Regions from separate parts of the Brochothrix thermosphacta DSM 20171 genome, predicted to be linked through region 1. Evidence: riboswitches for the same ligand, from Rfam matches in the RefSeq annotation. Region 1 holds a riboswitch; the other holds the start of a gene.

Region 1 (3,515 bases):
AATAATATCAAAAAAATAAACCTAAACAATAAAATGAGAACAAACTGGGTATTAAACATTTAAATAGTGAGTTTTTTAAAGAATATCGGGTGTTGTATTATTGATGTAATAGTAATATTTTGATATGATGATACGGTAAGTCAATGTTAACATCGGGTTGTTAACATCGTATTCATAAAATTTATGAAATGGAAGGACGATTAAATCATGAGCAAACAAGAAATCGGTGTTATTGGAATGGGCGTTATGGGTAAAAACCTTGCGTTGAATATTGAAAGCAGAGGTCATTCGGTATCAATTTTTAACCGTTCAGCTTCAAAAACAGAAGATGTTATCAAAGATCACTCAGATAAAAATTTAGTACCTTTTTATACTGTAGAAGAGTTTGTAAACTCACTTGAATCACCACGTCGTATTCTTTTAATGGTACAAGCTGGCGATGCTACAGATAAAACAATCGATGCAGTTAAACCTTTCTTAAATAAAGGTGACATTCTTATCGATGGTGGTAATACATTCTATAAAGATACAATTCGACGCAACGCTGAATTAAGTGCAGAAGGCTTTAACTTTATCGGTACTGGTGTATCTGGTGGAGAAGAAGGTGCTTTAAAAGGACCTGCAATCATGCCTGGTGGACAAAAAGAAGCGTATGAATTAGTAGCACCTATTTTTGAAGAAATCGCAGCACGTGCTGAAGATGGCGAACCTTGCGTTGCCTATATCGGTGCTGATGGCGCGGGACATTACGTGAAAATGGTACATAATGGTATCGAGTATGGCGACATGCAATTAATTGCAGAAGCTTATGCGCTACTTAAACATCACGTAGGTCTTTCACATGATGAATTAGCAGATGTATTTGAAGACTGGAACCAAGGCGAATTAGATAGTTATTTAATTGATATCACAAAAGATATCTTGAAGAAAAAAGATGCTGAAACTGGTTTGCCGCTAGTTGACGTTATCTTGGATCGCGCTGGAAATAAAGGAACAGGTAAATGGACAAGCCAAAGTGCTTTAGATTTAGGAACACCATTACCGTTAATTACTGAATCTGTATTTGCACGTTATATTTCAGCTTTGAAAGAAGAACGTGTAGCAGCAAGTAAAGTATTAACAGGACCTGCTAAAACACCATTTACAGGTGATAAAGAAGCGGTTGTTGAAGCAGTACGTCGTGCACTTTACCTAAGTAAAATTGCATCATACGCACAAGGATTTGCTCAAATGCGTATGGCTTCAGATGAAAACAACTGGGACTTAAACTTTGGCGAAATCGCTAAACTTTTCCGTGCAGGTTGTATCATCCGTGCTCGTTTCTTACAAAAAATCACTGATGCTTTCAGTAAAGAACCAGAATTGAAAAATCTTTTCTTGGATCCATACTTTAAAGATATCGCTGACAACTATCAAGAAGCATTGCGTGATGTAGTAGCAACAGCAGTTAAAGCTGGTATTCCAGTACCAACATTCTCTGCAGCTATTTCTTATTACGATAGTTACCGTACAGAAACATTACCAGCTAACCTTATTCAAGCACAACGTGACTACTTTGGAGCTCACACATATGAACGTACTGATAAAGAAGGTACATTCCACACTGAATGGTTAGAAAAATAATAAAAGTATATTCTACCTTGTAAAACAATGATAAATTGTAATCTATCAAACATCCACTACTCTTTAGGCTAGAAATTTTAATCGTTATAGACTGATCCATGTCTATTTCTGATTTGAATTTCAGGTCTAGTAGTGGATTTTTTTGTAGCGTTATGAAATTTAGCAGGAGTGGTTTGGCTTTTACTGGATAATAATAAAAGTAAAACCAAACGTTCAGATCCAATAAAAACGAAAATAGCCCGTAGAATGGCAGGGATATTGTAGAAAAACTCTTTTTGACGCTTTTTGTCAGGAAGAGTTTTTTTGAGATTTAGTAGGAAGGTGGCTTTTGCAACAGCAGATAAAAACACGGCTAGCGCTATTATTAACTACTGATGAGTATTATTCCCTTTTTAAAAATTAAGTGAGTACCAATCGATAGTTTAGTTTAAAGCACAATGGAACACTTCGATTAAATAACTGAAAATTCAAACAAATACTTGACGTACGAATAAAGCATCAGTTATGATAGAAACAATTAAATAAATCGATTAATAAGATGACTGGCGTTATCTTTATTAATTCTTATCTAGAGTGGTGGAGGGACAGGCCCTATGAAACCCGACAACCAGCGTTTTGCGTATGGTGTTAATTCCTGCAGGTTTAAACCTGAAAGATGAGAGTTCAGCATTGTAAAAAGCTGCCTCTTTTAGAAGAGACGGCTTTTTTGTATTTAATGCACCTTCTCTACATAAGTTATTTGATTAATAACATTAAAAGGAGCGGTTAAAATGACAAAAGAACATCAGTTTCAATTCGAAACCTTACAAATCCATGCGGGGCAAGAACCCGATCCAACAACAGGGGCACGAGCTGTTCCAATTTATCAAACAACATCGTTCGTATTCAAAAATGCAGAAGAAGCAGCTGATTTCTTCCAGCTACGTAAGCCAGGTAATGTATACGGACGAATTATGAACCCAACACAAGATGTATTTGAACAGAGAATTGCACAATTAGAGGGTGGGACAGCTGCTTTGGCAACTGCTTCGGGCGCTTCAGCTATTTTTTATGCGATTTTAAATGTGGCTAACTCAGGTGATCATATTGTTGCAGCAAGCACATTATATGGTGGAACATACGAATTGTTTAAGTCAACGTTAAGTAAATTAGGAATCACTGTGAGTTTTGTAGATCCAGATGATAGCACTAATTTTGAGACAGCGATTAAACCTAATACAAAGGCAATATTTGCTGAAACAATAGGGAATCCGCGTATCAATGTGTTAGATATTGAAGCTGTAGCAGCTGTGGCTCATGCAAATGATATTCCACTTATCATTGATAACACATTTGGAACGCCCTATTTAATTCGCCCGTTTGATTTTGGAGCTGATATTGTTGTACACTCTGCAACTAAATTTATTGGAGGTCACGGGACAACCTTAGGCGGTATTTTAGTAGACAGTGGTAAATTTGATTGGCGAGCAAGTGGTAAGTTTCCCGACTTTACAACGCCTGATGAAAGTTATAGTGGGTTAGTATATGCTGATGTTCCGGACGTAGCCTTTGCTCTCAAAGCGCGTGTGCAATTATTGCGTAATACTGGAGCAGCAATTAGTCCGCAGAGTGCCTTTTATTTATTACAAGGATTAGAATCTTTATCATTGCGTGTAGAAAGACACGTGTCAAATGCTCGAGCGGTGGCAAACTATTTAAATGAGCATCCTGCTGTTGAATGGGTGAGTTATCCTGAATTAGACGGAAATCCTTATCAAGACTTGTCGAAAAAATATTTACCTAAAGGCGCTGGTTCAATCTTTACATTTGGAATTAAAGGTGGTGTGACAGCTGGAAAAACATTTATTGATAGCATAAAGTTATTTTCATTGCTTGCAAATGTTGGTGATTCT
Region 2 (3,515 bases), 1.1 Mb from region 1:
TTAGCTAAGGCAATTCCATTTGAAAAGTCGCTTTGACTCATCCACTGATGTTTTTCTACTTCATGAAACACTAATGGGATTGATGCGGGACCACCACCATAACCAAAAATATTTGCTGTGAAAAATGACTTAAATAATTCCCAAAGTACGATCATTTCTTTTTACCTCCAATCAAGCGGTAATGTTGTGAACCGTATAGAGTAAATAGAATAATGACCAATGCTGGATGAATATAGTACAGTAATATCCCTGCAACTGCACATGCTATAAGCGTTAATATCATACCCAAACCATTATATGCCGTCTTAGCAAAACGATAACCCATCAGTAATAACATCACCACAACCACTGGGGTTACTGCAGCGATAACGCCTTGAACAATTGGTGAGTCATTCAATACTGTTGCAGCTGATAATAAAGCAATCATTGCAATTGTACTTGGTAATAGATGCCAAAAAACTGCCCATATTGCGCCTAAAGTTTTTTTCCGTTCATATCCTAAGTAAGCTGCCACTTTTGTTGCGATTGGGCCTGGAAGAACATTAGCAATCGCAAGCGAGTTATCAAAGTCTGCACTACTCATCCATTTATATTTATCTACTATCTCATGTTGAAATAGCGGCATAACGGAGGGTCCTCCTCCAAAACCTAATATTCCTGTTCGTAGCATAATCATCATTAAATCTTTATACTCTGTATCTTTTTGTTTCATACATCGCACTCCTATCAGTTGTTCGTATGTCTATTCTAGCACTGTCATTGTTAAAATAAAAGGAATCTAAAGAATTCAAAAAACGCCACAAACGGATATATTTACATCCATTTGAGACGTTTTCTTTTACTTTATTTTAGCTTAAAGTTGCTGTAATACCTTTATCCTCAGAGAAATTAAGTTTAATCCCCATATTAGGATTTAAGTCAGTTTCTTTCTCTGCCCAGTAACGAATAGCTTGAACTAATGAGAAATGGTCAAGTGATTGAATAACACTGCCCGATTTATTAAGAACATCAGCACCAAAGCCTTGTCGCTCATCATAAGTTAATGATACTTGCATTTCATACATATTAATTTGTTTTTCGTATGAGAAGAAGTCAATTACCGCGTTTGAAATGTTATCTTCATCTAAAACAATACCAGTTTCAGCTTCTGCAGTCGCAGCGCCACCACCCATAGCATTTTGATAATTAGTTTGAACGTCTTGATCACGATCCATTTGGCGACTATCTGAGTATCCACCAGCTGTTGCTTGCGCTTTTTTATTTTGACGTATACGTGAAATAATCATAAATACTAAACGAATAATAATAATAATCGCTAATACATTAATAATCATTCCCAAGATGTTTCCGAAACCACCCATATTTGCTAGCATACCACCAAATAGCATTCCTGCTAAACCTCCGAGCATCATCCCACCTAGGAATCCACCAAAACGACTTTTAGCTTGTGCTTTATTCGCTGTAACAGCTTTATTTGTAGCGGCACGATTTGTATTTGTTCGGTTTGTGTTACTCTTCACACGATTGCTATTAGTGTTATATGAACGATTGCTCGAACGGTATCCACCACCACGCATTTTTGCACTTACAGTTGTAACGGATGTTGTTTTATATTGATCAGGTGTGACAAAGTTAATAGCTTGTGTCCCTACCGGTGACATCATAATAACAACGGCCATCATAATACTTATTAATTTCTTCAAAATCTTCCCCCTCTATTTCTTTGTGTCTGACTTTATTTTACCATCTTTTTATACCTGACTCAAAAGATATGTATCCGTTATCATCAAAAACACAGTTAGTAACTTTTTTCAAATTGTTATTGACTGAATATTCGAAAGAGATTGACTTATTATCTTTTTATAGCTATACTCATATTTATCAAAGTTTAATAAACTAAATAAATTTCTTATCCAGAGTGGTGGAGGGACTGGCCCTATGAAACCCGGCAACCTGTCAATTTAATTTGATGAGGTGCTAAATCCAACACAATCTTCATAGATTGTGATAGATGAGAGAAGTATGTCCACTGCCAACTTCTCTTTTAGAGAAGTTTTTTTTATTATCTTTTTTCAAAACATATCCTAGGGGGAAATCATTATGCATAACATCAAAAAATCAGTAGGCTTTATCTTTATTTTAGTAGCAGTTTTCACTCTAACTGCTTGTGGTAACAGTAGCAAAGCACTTGATGATAAAAGAATTACAGTCGGTGTAACGGGTGGACCCCATGAGCAAATCATGCAAGAAGTTGCTAAAGTTGCTAAAAAAGATGGCGTAACGGTGAAACTTAAAGTATTTAGTGATTACAACACACCCAATACGGCTTTAGATCAAGGGGAATTAGATGCAAATAGTTTCCAAACTTTACCCTTTTTAAAAAACCAAGTTAAATCAAAAGATTTTAAAATAACGGAAGCTTTCAGCACAGTAGCATTTCCACTTGGTATCTACTCAGATAAACTTAAAGATTTAAAAGATCTCAAAAAAGGTGATAAAATCGCTGTTCCTAATGATCCTGCAAATGAATTGCGTGCGTTACAACTTTTTGAAAAAGCTGGCATCATTAAACTTGATAAAAACGCTGGCGAAAATACAACTAAAAAAGATGTTGTTGAAAATAAACTTGATTTGCAAATTGTTGAACTTGACGCTGCACAAATTCCAGCTCAATTAGGTGAAGTAGCTGTTGCTGCTATTAATACAAACTTTGCAATGGGTGCTGGGCTTAACATTAAAGATAATGCTATTTACCACGAGCCATTAGTTAAAAACCCATATCCTAACTACTTTGTTGTTCGTACCGAAAATAAAGATGATGCTATTGTCGCAAAACTTAAAAAGTATTATCAATCTGATGATGTGAAAGAATTTATCGCAAAACAATTTAAAGGTTCGGTTGTTCCAACTTGGTAAATGACTGTATTACTGGAGGCGTAAGGCATGATTGAATTAAAAAACATTACGAAAAATTATAAAGTTGGTAAAAAAACAATCAACGCATTAGATAACGTTTCTTTAAGTGTTCATAAAGGTGAAATTTATGGCGTGATTGGTTATAGTGGCGCTGGTAAAAGTACTCTCATACGTTGTATCAATCTATTAGAAACACCGACTGAGGGTGAAGTTTTTGTTGACGGTATCAAACTAAATGATTTAAATAAAAATGACTTACAACAAACACGTCAAAAAATCGGAATGATTTTTCAAGGTTACAATTTACTTACAACTGCAACTGTATATGATAATGTGGCTATTCCATTGAAACTCGCAGGGTTATCAAAAGATCTTATCCAACAGCGCGTTAAGAAATACTTAGAAATCGTTGGTTTAAGTGATCGAGCGTCAGCTTTTCCTGCACAGTTATCTGGTGGGCAAAAACAACGTGTAGCGATTGCACGTGCCCTTTCACATGAACCAGAAATTTTATTAAGCGACGAAGCAACAAGTGCACTTGATCCCACTACAACAGAGTCTATCCTTGATTTATTGTTAGAAATAAACCAGGAGCTAGG

The links. A riboswitch is a leader RNA that binds a small molecule or an ion and turns the genes downstream of it on or off. The one in region 1 is predicted to bind S-adenosylmethionine.
Region 2: it holds a riboswitch for S-adenosylmethionine, as region 1 does, so the genes downstream of both, V6S17_RS10990 (MetQ/NlpA family ABC transporter substrate-binding protein) here and V6S17_RS03940 (O-acetylhomoserine aminocarboxypropyltransferase/cysteine synthase family protein) in region 1, are expected to answer to the same signal.

What each region holds. Positions count from the first base shown of each region.
Region 1 is NZ_CP145608.1:773,081-776,595, forward strand. It holds gene gndA (NADP-dependent phosphogluconate dehydrogenase) at 208-1,623, shown strand; SAM riboswitch class I at 2,185-2,285, shown strand; gene V6S17_RS03940 (O-acetylhomoserine aminocarboxypropyltransferase/cysteine synthase family protein) at 2,394-3,515, shown strand, end outside.
Region 2 is NZ_CP145608.1:2,204,964-2,208,478, forward strand. It holds gene V6S17_RS10975 (chromate transporter) at 1-155, opposite strand, end outside; gene V6S17_RS10980 (chromate transporter) at 152-712, opposite strand; gene V6S17_RS10985 (DUF2653 family protein) at 849-1,703, opposite strand; SAM riboswitch class I at 1,907-2,018, shown strand; gene V6S17_RS10990 (MetQ/NlpA family ABC transporter substrate-binding protein) at 2,101-2,916, shown strand; gene V6S17_RS10995 (methionine ABC transporter ATP-binding protein) at 2,944-3,515, shown strand, end outside.